Regions from separate parts of the Streptomyces sp. NPDC088124 genome, predicted to be linked through region 2. Evidence: predicted binding sites of a transcription regulator. Region 2 holds the regulator's gene; each other region holds the start of a gene.

What was found. The regulator HrcA, encoded in region 2, represses chaperone genes, less so after heat shock. The targets are predictions, from matches to a motif close to TTNGCACTCNGNNNNNCNGAGTGCNAA.
Region 1: a site for HrcA is predicted at 2,344-2,370, ahead of groL (chaperonin GroEL). Genes of this name have one in related genera too.
Region 3: a site for HrcA is predicted at 2,971-2,997, ahead of groES (co-chaperone GroES). Genes of this name have one in related genera too.

Annotation. Positions count from the first base shown of each region.
Region 1 is NZ_JBFBJB010000040.1:47,651-51,971, reverse strand. It holds gene thrC (threonine synthase) at 1-1,174, shown strand, start outside; gene AB0P17_RS29145 (MoaD/ThiS family protein) at 1,271-1,546, shown strand; gene AB0P17_RS29140 (cold-shock protein) at 1,906-2,109, shown strand; gene groL (chaperonin GroEL) at 2,535-4,160, shown strand; gene AB0P17_RS29130 (carboxymuconolactone decarboxylase family protein) at 4,317-4,321, opposite strand, start outside.
Region 2 is NZ_JBFBJB010000079.1:31,792-36,112, forward strand. It holds gene AB0P17_RS39130 (DUF3097 domain-containing protein) at 1-193, opposite strand, end outside; gene AB0P17_RS39135 (MBL fold metallo-hydrolase) at 227-1,003, opposite strand; gene hrcA (heat-inducible transcriptional repressor HrcA) at 1,204-2,220, shown strand; gene dnaJ (molecular chaperone DnaJ) at 2,221-3,357, shown strand; gene AB0P17_RS39150 (nitronate monooxygenase) at 3,604-4,321, shown strand, end outside.
Region 3 is NZ_JBFBJB010000003.1:144,580-148,900, reverse strand. It holds gene AB0P17_RS03440 (SDR family oxidoreductase) at 1-688, shown strand, start outside; gene groL (chaperonin GroEL) at 788-2,413, opposite strand; gene groES (co-chaperone GroES) at 2,516-2,824, opposite strand; gene AB0P17_RS03425 (polysaccharide deacetylase family protein) at 3,504-4,321, opposite strand, start outside.

The DNA of each region.
Region 1 (4,321 bases), on a different contig from region 2:
GAGCTGTTTCGGGCCGCTCGAAGTCGCGTACGACCTGCCGAGCGGCGGCCCCGAAGAGCTGAAGAAGCGCATCGCCGAGGGCCCGGACAACATCTGGCGGTACGCGCCGCTGCTGCCGGTCCCCGCGGACGTCGCCTCGAAGCCCAGCCTCAACCCCGGTTTCACCAAGCTGGTCAAGGCCGACAACCTCGCCCGTGAGCTGGGGATCACCGGCTCGCTCCACATCAAGGACGACTCCGGCAACCCGACGCACTCCTTCAAGGACCGCGTCGTCGCCATCGCCGTCGAGGCCGCGCGCGCCTTCGGCTTCACCACCCTCTCCTGCTCCTCCACCGGCAACCTCGCGGGCGCCGTCGGCGCCGCCGCGGCCCGCGCCGGTTTCCGCTCCTGCGTCTTCATCCCGCACGACCTGGAGCAGGGCAAGGTCGTCATGGCCGCGGTGTACGGCGGCGAGCTGGTCGGCATCGAGGGCAACTACGACGACGTCAACCGCTTCTGCTCCGAGCTCATCGGCGACCCGCTGGGCGAGGGCTGGGGCTTCGTCAACGTCAACCTGCGGCCGTACTACGGAGAGGGCTCCAAGACCCTCGCGTACGAGATCTGCGAGCAGCTCGGCTGGCGGCTGCCGGACCAGATCGTCATCCCGATCGCCTCGGGATCGCAGCTCACGAAGATCGACAAGGGGCTCCAGGAGCTGATCAGGCTGGGTCTCGTCGAGGACCGCCCCTACAAGATCTTCGGCGCCCAGGCCGAGGGCTGCTCGCCGGTCTCCACCGCCTTCAAGGCCGGCCACGACGTCGTACGGCCGCAGAAGCCGGACACCATCGCCAAGTCCCTGGCGATCGGCAACCCGGCCGACGGCCCGTACGTCCTGGACATCGCCCGGCGCACCGGCGGCGCGGTGGAGGACGTGAACGACGAGCAGATCGTCGACGCGATCAAGCTGCTGGCGCGCACCGAGGGCATCTTCGCCGAGACCGCGGGCGGGGTGACCGTCGGCGTGACGAAGAAGCTCATCGAGACCGGCGTCCTCGACCCGGCCCTCACCACGGTCGTCCTCAACACCGGTGACGGGCTCAAGACGCTGGACGCCGTGGCGCCGACGACCGGTCCGACGGCGACGATCCGCCCGAGTCTCGACGCGTTCCGCGAAGCCGGTCTTGCCGCGAGCTGATCACGCGGCCAAGCTGACCCCGCTGACGAACCGATGATCCGTCAGGCCGACCACCGACCACCGACTCCGACTTCGACTTCGCAGAAAGGTCCCATCATGAGCGTCAAGGTCCGTATCCCCACCATCCTCCGCACCTACACCGCCGGCCAGGCCGAAGTCCCCGCGGAGGGCGCGAACCTCTCCGAGGTCATCCAGTCCCTGGAGACGAGCCACCCGGGCATCGCCGCGCGTGTCCTGGACGACGACGGCAAGCTGCGCCGCTTCGTGAACGTGTACGTGAACGACGACGACGTCCGCTTCGAGCAGGGCCTGGAGACCGCCACCCCGGCGGGCGCGGGCATCTCCATCATCCCGGCGGTCGCCGGAGGCTGACGCCGCCGCGCTCCGTAAGGGAAACGGTCCTCTCCGCGACAGAAGCGGAGGGGACCGTTCTACATGGTTGAGCACGGTAGAGTGTGGGAACGCCCCGCCGTCGCCCGCTCCGAACGCGAGCGAGAACGCGACAACATGAGGGCAAAGTCCTGGCGCCGTATGTGGTGTACGTACCCTTTGCCCGGCCCGACTTGCCCCGGAACGCAGTGGATTCAGCACTATGCGTGTTCGGCCAGGCCCAGATTTCTCGTCCGATTGACCTGTTGCAGAGGGCAGTTGGGCAGATACATTCAGCCGCGGTCGACGCGTTCCGGCGCGAAGTGTGGCCCCGTCCAAGGGCCAGTAATAGGGGAGTTGGCATGGCTCAGGGCACCGTCAAGTGGTTCAACGCGGAGAAGGGCTACGGCTTCATCGCGGTCGACGGTGGTGCGGATGTATTCGTCCACTACAGCGCGATCCAGATGGACGGTTACCGCACCCTTGAAGAAGGTCAGCGAGTGGAGTTCGAGATCTCGCAGGGCCAGAAGGGTCCGCAGGCGGACATGGTCAAGCTCGCCGTCTGATCCCGGCGCGATCGGCCACCGACGCACTCACGTACGCGGTCAGTACGCACTCTGCACCCACTCACGCATGAGGGGCCCGCATCCCGCACCGGGATACGGGCCCCTCACGCGTGTCCGCTCGGCTCCGGGTGCGAAGTCCTCAGGTGCTCGCGCCCACCCGTCGCCCGGCCGCCACCCCACAACGACGCCCTGCGGGCGCTTGCACTCTCATGGGTCGAGTGCTAATTATTGGCGTTAGCACTCTGCGAGTGAGAGTGACAACTTAAGGACCGGGTCGGTGAGGCCCGAAGAGTCGGTGGGGCAAGGAACCAGCGGCTCTCAGGCCGTCCGTCGCGGGCGCCAGCGCGGTCCGGAGCAATCCTTCCCCAAGCTCTCAACTGCGTTCGAGCAGGGGAGACCCCATCCGTCCGGGAGGACCACTTCACATGGCCAAGATCATCGCGTTCGACGAGGAGGCACGGCGCGGTCTCGAGCGCGGGATGAACCAGCTCGCCGACGCCGTCAAGGTCACCCTTGGTCCCAAGGGCCGCAACGTCGTCCTCGAGAAGAAGTGGGGCGCCCCCACGATCACCAACGATGGTGTGTCCATCGCCAAGGAGATCGAGCTCGAGGACCCGTACGAGAAGATCGGCGCCGAGCTGGTCAAGGAAGTCGCCAAGAAGACGGACGACGTCGCCGGTGACGGTACGACCACCGCGACCGTCCTCGCCCAGGCGCTCGTCCGCGAGGGCCTGCGCAACGTGGCGGCCGGCGCCAACCCGATGGCCCTCAAGCGCGGCATCGAGAAGGCCGTCGAGGCCGTCTCCGGCGCCCTGCTGGAGCAGGCCAAGGACGTGGAGACCAAGGAGCAGATCGCTTCGACGGCCTCCATCTCCGCCGCCGACACGCAGATCGGCGAGCTCATCGCCGAGGCGATGGACAAGGTCGGCAAGGAAGGCGTCATCACCGTCGAGGAGTCGCAGACCTTCGGTCTGGAGCTTGAGCTCACCGAGGGCATGCGCTTCGACAAGGGCTACATCTCGGCGTACTTCGCCACGGACATGGAGCGTATGGAGGCGTCGCTCGACGACCCGTACATCCTGATCGCCAACTCCAAGATCGGCAGCGTGAAGGACCTCCTTCCCCTGCTGGAGAAGGTCATCCAGTCCGGCAAGCCGCTGCTGATCATCGCCGAGGACGTCGAGGGCGAGGCCCTGTCGACCCTGGTCGTCAACAAGCTCAAGGGCACCTTCAAGTCCGTCGCCGTCAAGGCCCCGGGCTTCGGTGACCGCCGCAAGGCGATGCTGAACGACATCGCCATCCTCACCGGCGGCACGGTCATCTCCGAGGAGGTCGGCCTCAAGCTGGAGAACGCCGGTCTCGACCTGCTCGGCCGCGCCCGCAACGTCGTCATCACCAAGGACGAGACGACCATCGTCGACGGTGGCGGCGACAGCGACCAGGTCGCGGGCCGCGTCAGCCAGATCCGCGCCGAGATCGAGAACAGCGACTCGGACTACGACCGCGAGAAGCTCCAGGAGCGCCTCGCGAAGCTGGCCGGCGGCGTGGCCGTCATCAAGGCCGGCGCCGCGACCGAGGTCGAGCTCAAGGAGCGCAAGCACCGCATCGAGGACGCGGTGCGCAACGCCAAGGCCGCCGTCGAGGAGGGCATCGTCGCCGGTGGTGGCGTGGCTCTGCTCCAGGCTTCCTCGGTCTTCGAGAAGCTTGAGCTGTCGGGTGACGAGGCGACCGGCGCGCAGGCCGTCAAGCTCGCGCTGGAGGCTCCGCTCAAGCAGATCGCCGTCAACGGTGGTCTTGAGGGCGGCGTCGTCGTGGAGAAGGTCCGCAACCTGACGGTCGGTCACGGCCTGAACGCGGCGACCGGCGAGTACGTCGACATGATCGCCGAGGGCATCATCGACCCGGCGAAGGTCACGCGCTCCGCGCTGCAGAACGCCGCGTCCATCGCCGCGCTGTTCCTCACCACCGAGGCCGTCATCGCCGACAAGCCGGAGAAGGCCGGTGCGGCCCCGGCCGGCGGCGGCATGCCGGGCGGTGACATGGACTTCTGATCCGCCGCAGGCAGCCGGACGCCCGCCGCGTCCGGTCGGCCGACCGGTTGATCGACCGTCCTGACCGAGGGCGGCACCTCTGGGACCCGACCGGGTCGAAGAGGTGCCGCCCTCGGGCTTTTCCGCTCTCGGGTTCTTCCGCGTCAGCTGACCGCGTCAGC
Region 2 (4,321 bases):
GGAAGACCCGGTGCTTGCCGAACCGGTCCTCCAGCGTGACCGTCGGCCCCTCGGCGGTCTTCTCGCAGCGGATCACCGCGCCGCAGAAGCCCGTCGTCACCTCCTCGACCACCAGATCGGGTTCGGCGGGGACCTCCGGCGCGGGCGTGGACTTCTTCCACGGGGGCGTCAGATCGGGGCTGTAGCTGCGCATGCGCACGACGATATGCGGGGGTCGCCCGCCGGGCTACGCGGGCGGCCCCGACCCGCCGAACCGCGCCGCCAGCGCGTCCCGTTGCGCCCGTACGAACGCCGCGTCCACCACCGCCCCGTGCCCCGGTACGTACACCGCCCCGTCCCCGCCGCCCAGCGCCAGCAGCCGGTCCAGGGCGGCGGGCCAGCACGCCGGGACCGCGTCGGGGCCCGCCTGGGGCTCGCCCGACTCCTCCACCAGGTCCCCGCAGAAGACCACCGCCGGGGCGCCGGGAGGCTCCCCGCCCGCCCCCGGCACCAGCAGCGCCAGGTCGTGCGCGGTGTGCCCCGGGCCGACGTTCGCCAGCAGCACCCGCCGCCCGCCGCCCAGGTCCAGCGTCAGCTCCCCGCACACCGCGTGCCCCGGCCGTACCAGCAGGTCCACCGCCTCGGCCGCCTCGGCCTCCGCGACACCCTCCCGCACCGCCTCCTCGTACAGGCTCCCGGCGGGGCCGCCCGCGCCGCCCCCGGACAGCAGCTCCGCCGCCCCCACCGCCCCGTAGACCGCCACCCCCGAGAACGCCGCCGCCCCGAGCACATGATCGAAATGCGGATGGCTGAATGCGACATGCGTCACGCGCCGGCCGCCGAGCAGCGCCCGCGTCTGCGCCCGGAGTTCGGCGCCCTCCCGCAGCGTCGACCCCGTGTCGTAGAGCAGCGCGCCCCGCTCACCGGCCACCAGACCGACGGTCGCGTCCCACCCCGGCAGGCGTCTGCGGCCCACTCCGGGGGCCAGCCGCTCCCACCCGTACTCTTCCCAACGGACGTCCATACCGGGACGCTACGGGAGAGCACTGACATCCGGCGCCGGGATTCCGCCGGGATCCGCCGGGTAGCCTGGTCGGCCGCTCTTGCTCGGGATACGCCTTACGGCCGTACACTGAACCGGGAGCGCTGGCACTCCGCAGGAACGAGTGCCAATGAGCGCAGCGGCGGGCGAAGGACGACGGACGACATCGGGAGGTGTGCGCCATGCTCAGCGAACGCAGACTCGAGGTGTTGCGCGCGATCGTCCAGGACTACGTCGGCACCGAGGAGCCCGTCGGCTCCAAGGCACTCACCGAGCGGCACAAACTGGGTGTCTCCCCGGCGACCGTGCGCAACGACATGGCGGTGCTGGAGGACGAGGGCTTCATCGCCCAGCCGCACACCAGCGCCGGGCGCATCCCGACCGACAAGGGCTACCGGCTCTTCGTCGACCGGCTGGCCGGGGTCAAGCCCCTGTCCCTGCCGGAGCGCCGTGCCATCCAGAACCTGCTGGACGGAGCCGTGGACCTCGACGACGTCGTGGGCCGTACGGTGCGGCTGCTCGCGCAGCTCACCCGGCAGGTGGCCGTCGTCCAGTACCCCTCGCTGACCCGTTCGACGGTGCGGCACGTGGAGCTGCTGGCGCTCGCGCCCGCCCGGCTGATGCTCGTCCTGATCACGGACACCGGACGGGTCGAGCAGCGCCTGGTCGACTGCCCCGCGCCGTTCGGCGAGACCTCTCTCGCCGATCTGCGGGCCCGGCTCAACAGCCGGATCGTCGGACGCCGCTTCACGGACGTCCCGCAGCTCGTGCAGGACCTGCCCGACTCCTTCGAGCAGGAGGACCGGGGGACCGTGTCGGCGGTTCTCGCGACCCTGCTGGAAACCCTGGTCGAGGAGACCGAGGAACGGCTGATGATCGGCGGAACCGCCAACATCACCCGCTTCGGACACGACTTTCCTCTGACCATCCGGCCGGTGCTGGAGGCGCTGGAGGAGCATGTGGTGCTCCTCAAGCTGCTCGGCGAGGCCGCGGACCCCGGCATGACCGTACGTATCGGGCACGAGAACGCCCATGAGGGCCTCAACTCCACGTCCGTCGTCGCGGTCGGCTACGGTTCGGGCGACGAGGCAGTCGCCAAACTCGGCGTGGTCGGACCGACCCGCATGGACTACCCCGGAACGATGGGAGCGGTACGCGCAGTGGCACGTTACGTCGGACAGATCCTGGCGGAGTCGTAAGTGGCCACGGACTACTACGCCGTACTCGGCGTACGCCGCGACGCATCTCAGGACGAGATCAAGAAGGCATTCCGCAGGCTCGCGCGCGAGCTGCACCCGGATGTCAATCCCGATCCGAAGACGCAAGAGCGCTTCAAGGAGATCAACGCCGCGTACGAGGTGTTGTCGGACCCGCAGAAGAAGCAGGTCTACGACCTCGGCGGCGACCCGCTGTCCTCCAACGGGGGCGGCGGCGCGGGAGGGTTCGGAGCCGGCGGCTTCGGCAACTTCTCGGACATCATGGACGCGTTCTTCGGTACGGCGTCGCAGCGCGGCCCGCGCTCGCGGACGCGGCGCGGCCAGGACGCGATGATCCGGCTGGAGATCGACCTCAACGAGGCGGCCTTCGGCACGACCAAGGACATCCAGGTCGACACGGCGATCGTCTGCACGACCTGCTCGGGCGAGGGCGCCGCGCCCGGCACCTCCGCCCAGACCTGCGACATGTGCCGCGGCCGCGGCGAGGTCTCACAGGTCACCCGCTCCTTCCTGGGCCAGGTCATGACCTCGCGGCCCTGCCCGCAGTGCCAGGGCTTCGGCACGGTCGTGCCGACGCCGTGCCCCGAGTGCGCGGGCGACGGCCGGATCCGCTCCCGCCGTACGCTCACGGTCAAGATCCCCGCGGGCGTCGACAACGGCACCCGGATCCAGCTCGCGGGCGAGGGCGAGGTCGGCCCGGGCGGCGGCCCCGCCGGTGACCTGTACGTGGAGATCCACGAGGTCCCGCACGCGACGTTCCAGCGGCGCGGCGACGATCTGCACTGCACGGTGACGATCCCGATGACCGCGGCGGCGCTGGGCACGAAGTGCCCGCTGGAGACGCTCGACGGCATGGAGGAGATCGACGTACGGCCCGGCACGCAGTCCGGCCAGTCGATCCCGCTGCACGGCCGCGGCATCACGCACCTCCGCGGCGGTGGCCGGGGCGATCTGATCGTCCATGTCGAGGTCATGACCCCGACGAAGATGGACCCCGAGCAGGAGCGCCTGCTGCGCGAACTGGCCCAGCTCCGCGGCGAGGAACGGCCCACGGGCCAGTTCCAGCCAGGGCAGCAGGGGTTGTTCTCGCGTTTGAAGGACGCGTTCAACGGGCGGTAGGCGGGTTTGTCCGGCCGGGGGTCCGGGGGTTGGCCCCCGGGTCAGTGCGGTCAGCCAGGGCGGCAGGGGCTGTTCTCGCGCTTGAAGGACGCCTTCAACGGGCGGTAGGCGGGCCCTTTGAATGCTGCCTCAACGGGCAGCGCGCGGTTCGTTCGGGCCGGGGCCGGGGACGGCCTCCGGACCCCGCGTCCTGCCTGGTGCGGTGCCGATTCGGAGGTGCCGTGGCTGACATGGCACCATGCCTGCATGTCCTCCGCACTGACCGATCTCTGCCGGTATCCGATCGTGCAGGCCCCCATGGCGGGCGGCGCGTCCTGCCCGCAGCTCGCCTCGGCCGTCTCCGAGGCCGGAGGTCTCGGGTTCCTCGCCGCCGGCTACAAGACGGTCGACGGCATGTACGAAGAGATCAAGCAGGTCCGGGGTCTCACCGGCCGGCCCTTCGGCGTCAACCTCTTCATGCCGCAGGCGCGCTACGCCGACCGCGCCGCCGTCGAGGTCTACCGTAACCAGCTCGCCGGTGAGGCCACCTGGTACGAGACCCCTCTCGGCGACCCCGAGACCGGGTGGGACGACGCGTACGAGGCCAAGCTCGCCATCCTGCTCGACGACCCGGTGCCGGTCGTCTCCTTCACCTTCGGGTGCCCGACCAGGACCACCCTCGACGCGTTCGCGGGGGTCGGTACGTACACGGTCGTCACCGTGACCACGCCCGAGGAGGCCCAGACCGCCCAGTGGTCCGGCGCCGACGCCGTCTGTGTGCAGGGCATCGAGGCCGGCGGCCACCAGGGGACACACCGTGACGACCCCGCCACCGACGGCGCGGGCATCGGACTCCTCTCGCTGATCGCGCAGGTCAGGGAGGCCGTCGAGCTGCCGGTCATCGCCGCGGGCGGCCTCATGCGCGGTGGCCAGATCGCCGCCGCACTCGCGGCGGGCGCCGACGCGGCGCAGCTCGGCACCGCCT
Region 3 (4,321 bases), on a different contig from region 2:
GCTCGTGGCCCGCGACACCGAGCGCCTGCGGGACCAGGCCACGGAACTGCACGATCTGCACGGCATCGAGGCCGAGGTGCTCACCGCCGACCTGTCCACGGACGCCGGGATCGAGGCGGTGGAGAAGCGGCTCTCGGACCGCATTCACGCGGTGGACCTGCTGGTCAACAACGCGGGTTTCGGCAGCAAGGGCCGTTTTCTCGACGTGTCGATGGAGGACGAGCTGACGATGCTGAAGGTGCACTGCGAGGCGGTGCTGCGGCTGACGTCGGCCGGTGTCTCGGGGATGCGGACGCGCGGGCGGGGCGGAGTCGTCAATGTGGCGTCGGTCGCCGCGTTCCTGCCGAGGGGGACGTACGGCGCCTCGAAGGCGTGGGTCGTGCAGTTCACCCAGGGCGCGGCGCGGGATCTGGCCGGCACAGGGGTGCGGCTGATGGCGCTGTGCCCCGGTTTCACACGGACCGAGTTCCATGACCGGGCCGGGATGGGCACGGACAACATCCCGGGGTGGATGTGGCTGGACGCGGACAAGCTGGTGGCGGCCGCGCTGGCGGATCTGGCGCGCGGGAAGACCGTGTCCGTACCGGATCCGCGCTACAAGGCGCTGATGGGTGCGGCGAAACTGGCCCCGCGCGGGCTGCTCGGCGGGATCACCTCGAAGGCGGGGCGCAAGTACGGCCCGCAGTGACCCGGCACCACGGCAACAGCCGGGCCCGGCACCCCTCCAGGGGGTACCGGGCCCGGCCGCTTGTCACCTCAGGTACTCACGGTTGAGCCGCGAAGGACGTCAGTGGCTGTGGCCGTGGCCGCCGTGGCCCGCCTCGGCCTCTTCCTCGGCCGGCTTCTCGACGACCAGGGTCTCGGTCGTGAGCAGCAGCGCGGCGATGGACGCGGCGTTCTCCAGGGCGGAGCGCGTGACCTTGACCGGGTCGATGACGCCGGCCTTCACCAGGTCGACGTACTCGCCGGTGGAGGCGTTGAAGCCGTGGCCCTTGTCCAGGTCCGCCACCTTCGAGGTGATGACGTAGCCCTCAAGGCCGGCGTTCTCGGCGATCCAGCGCAGCGGCTCGACGACGGCGCGGCGGACGACCGCGACACCGGTGGCCTCGTCGCCCTCCTTGCCGAGGTTGCCCTCCAGCACCTTGGCGGCGTGCACCAGAGCGGAGCCACCACCGGAGACGATGCCCTCCTCGACCGCGGCGCGGGTCGCGGAGATGGCGTCCTCCAGACGGTGCTTCTTCTCCTTCAGCTCCACCTCGGTGGCGGCGCCGACGCGGATCACGCACACGCCGCCGGCCAGCTTCGCGAGGCGCTCCTGGAGCTTCTCGCGGTCCCAGTCGGAGTCCGTGGTCTCGATCTCGGCCTTGATCTGGTTGACGCGGCCGGTGATCTCGTCGGCGGCACCGGAGCCGTCGACGATGGTCGTGTCGTCCTTGGTGACGGTGACGCGGCGGGCGGAGCCCAGCACGTCCAGACCGGCCTGGTCGAGCTTGAGGCCGACCTCCTCGGCGATGACGGTCGCACCGGTGAGGGTGGCGATGTCGCCGAGCATGGCCTTACGGCGGTCACCGAAGCCGGGGGCCTTGACCGCGACGGCGTTGAACGTGCCGCGGATCTTGTTGACGACGAGGGTGGAGAGCGCCTCGCCCTCGACATCCTCGGCGATGATCAGCAGCGGCTTGGAGCTGCCGCCCTGGATGACCTTCTCCAGCAGCGGGAGCAGGTCCTGGATCGAACCGATCTTGCCCTGGTGGATCAGGATGTACGGGTCGTCGAGGACGGCCTCCATACGCTCCTGGTCGGTCACCATGTAGGGGGACAGGTAGCCCTTGTCGAAGGCCATGCCCTCGGTGAAGTCCAGCTCCAGACCGAAGGTGTTGGACTCCTCGACGGTGATGACACCGTCCTTGCCGACCTTGTCCATCGCCTCGGCGATGAGCTCGCCGACCTGCTCGTCCTGCGCGGAGAGCGCGGCGACGGCGGCGATGTCGGACTTGTCGTCGATCGGGCGGGCGGTCGCGAGCAGCTCGTCGGAGACGGCCTTGACCGCGGCGTCGATGCCCTTCTTCAGGGAGGCCGGGGAAGCGCCCGCGGCGACGTTGCGCAGACCCTCGCGGACCAGCGCCTGCGCCAGCACGGTGGCGGTGGTGGTGCCGTCACCCGCGATGTCGTTGGTCTTGGTCGCCACCTCCTTCACGAGCTGGGCGCCGAGGTTCTCGTACGGGTCGTCGAGCTCGACCTCGCGGGCGATCGTGACACCGTCGTTGGTGATGGTGGGGGCGCCGAACTTCTTGTCGATGACGACGTTGCGGCCCTTGGGGCCGATCGTCACCTTCACCGTGTCGGCAAGCTTGTTGACGCCGCGCTCAAGGGCGCGACGGGCGTCCTCGTCGAACTTCAGGATCTTCGCCATGGGAGCTTCTCTGTCCTCTCAAATGAGCTGCGCCCCTGTCCACCCGGCATTCGCAGGGGGGCCAGGGGCGCAGCTCAAAAGCAAAAGTAAATCTTCGGTGAGTTACTTCTCGATGATCGCGAGCACGTCGCGAGCCGAGAGGACGAGGTACTCCTCGCCGCTGTACTTCACCTCGGTGCCGCCGTACTTGCTGTACAGAACGACATCGCCGACGGAAACGTCGAGCGGGAGCCGCTCGCCGTTCTCGAAACGGCCCGGGCCCACGGCCAGGACGACGCCCTCCTGGGGCTTCTCCTTGGCGGTGTCCGGGATAACCAGGCCAGAGGCCGTGGTCTGCTCGGCGTCGAGCGGCTGGACCACAATGCGGTCCTCAAGCGGCTTGATGGCAACCTTGGTGCTGGCGGTCGTCACGATCCGACCTCCCCCTTCGGAGATCTCACGGGGTTAACTGTCTGAGGGTGGCGACCAGATGGACCCGTCGTCGCGGGTGCCGGATCCGTCAGTCGCGCTTTGGCACTCTCCAGTGGGGAGTGCCAGGCCTGAGACTATGACCGCGATTAGCACTCGGTCAAGCGGAGTGCCAAATACGGACGGGCGCGGCGTGAACTCCCGAGAGGGAAACGCGAGCGGAGAGGGCATGGTTCCGGACACGAGTTCGGGCGCGGTCAGCGCGTGTCGGGCGTGTCGGGTACGCCGGGAACACGGGGCGCGCGGGTCGGCGTTCCGGGTACGCCACGGGCCGGGCGCGCCGGCCCCCGGCACTTCGCGGTGCGCTTCCCCGTCCGCCCCGGCGGCGCGGGCCGCCCGCACTTCCGGCGTACGACGACGGCACGCGAGACGGGCTCCGGAACCGCCACGCGCGGAATACCGGGGACACCGGAGAATCCAGGAACACCAGGAGCACCGGGGACACCAGGGACACCGGGTCCGCGCGAGACCCCCGCGACCGGCGGGGCCTGCCACGCCCGCGGGCCGACCCTCTGCGCCGCCTTGCGCCCGAGCCGTTCGATGGGGTCCACCGACTGCGCGCAGCCGACGGTGAGGAGCGCACCGGCCGCCAGCACTCCGGCCAGCAGCCGGTGCCCGGGTCTCATACGTAGTCTTCCAGCCTGGCCACGGCGTATCCCTTGTCCGTGATCACCTTCATCGCGTGCCGGATCATGTCGGGCATGGTGCCCTTCCAGTCCTCGCGGCCACGGAAGTGCGTGAGGACGATGTCGCCGGGGTGCAGGTCCCGGTCCCACTCGCGCCACTCCATGTGGTCGGGGTACGCCTCGGCCGTCCACAGCGGCACGGCCCGCACCCCGCAGGTCTTGGCGGCGCGCAGCGTGTCGTGGTTGTAGTTGCCGTACGGCGGCCGGAACAGCGTGGGGCGCTTCCCGTACCGCTTGCCCAGCTTGTCCTGCTGGTCGCAGATCTCCGTCCGCTGTTCCTCGTAGGAGAGCCCGGGCAGGTAGGGGTGGTTGAGCGTGTGGTTCTGGATGGTGACCCCGCGGTCCTGCATCTGCTGGAAGTAGCCGTAGTCGTCGTTGATGACGTAGTCGCTGAGGAAGGCGGTGTACGGGATCTTCAGCTCGGTCATCATCCGCAGCAGCTCGGGGTCCTTCTCCGCACCGTCGTCCATCGTCAGGAAGACGACCCGGTCCTTGACCGGGACGGTGGTGAAGACGGGCGGCAGGTTCTCGCCCTCCCCCTCGTCCTCGATCTCGAAGCCCTTGCGGTTGGTGATCTCCGGCTTGACCGCGGGCGCGGGGGGCGCGGCCAGGGGCGTACTGGCGAGTCCCCACTTCTGCGCCGCGATGGCGCGCGCGGCCTGTGTACGGCGCGTCTGCTCGGCGTACGAGAGCGTCCCCGCGCCGCCCTCCTGCTGCCCGCCGGGCGCGCCGGAGGCCACCTGGCCGCGCTCGC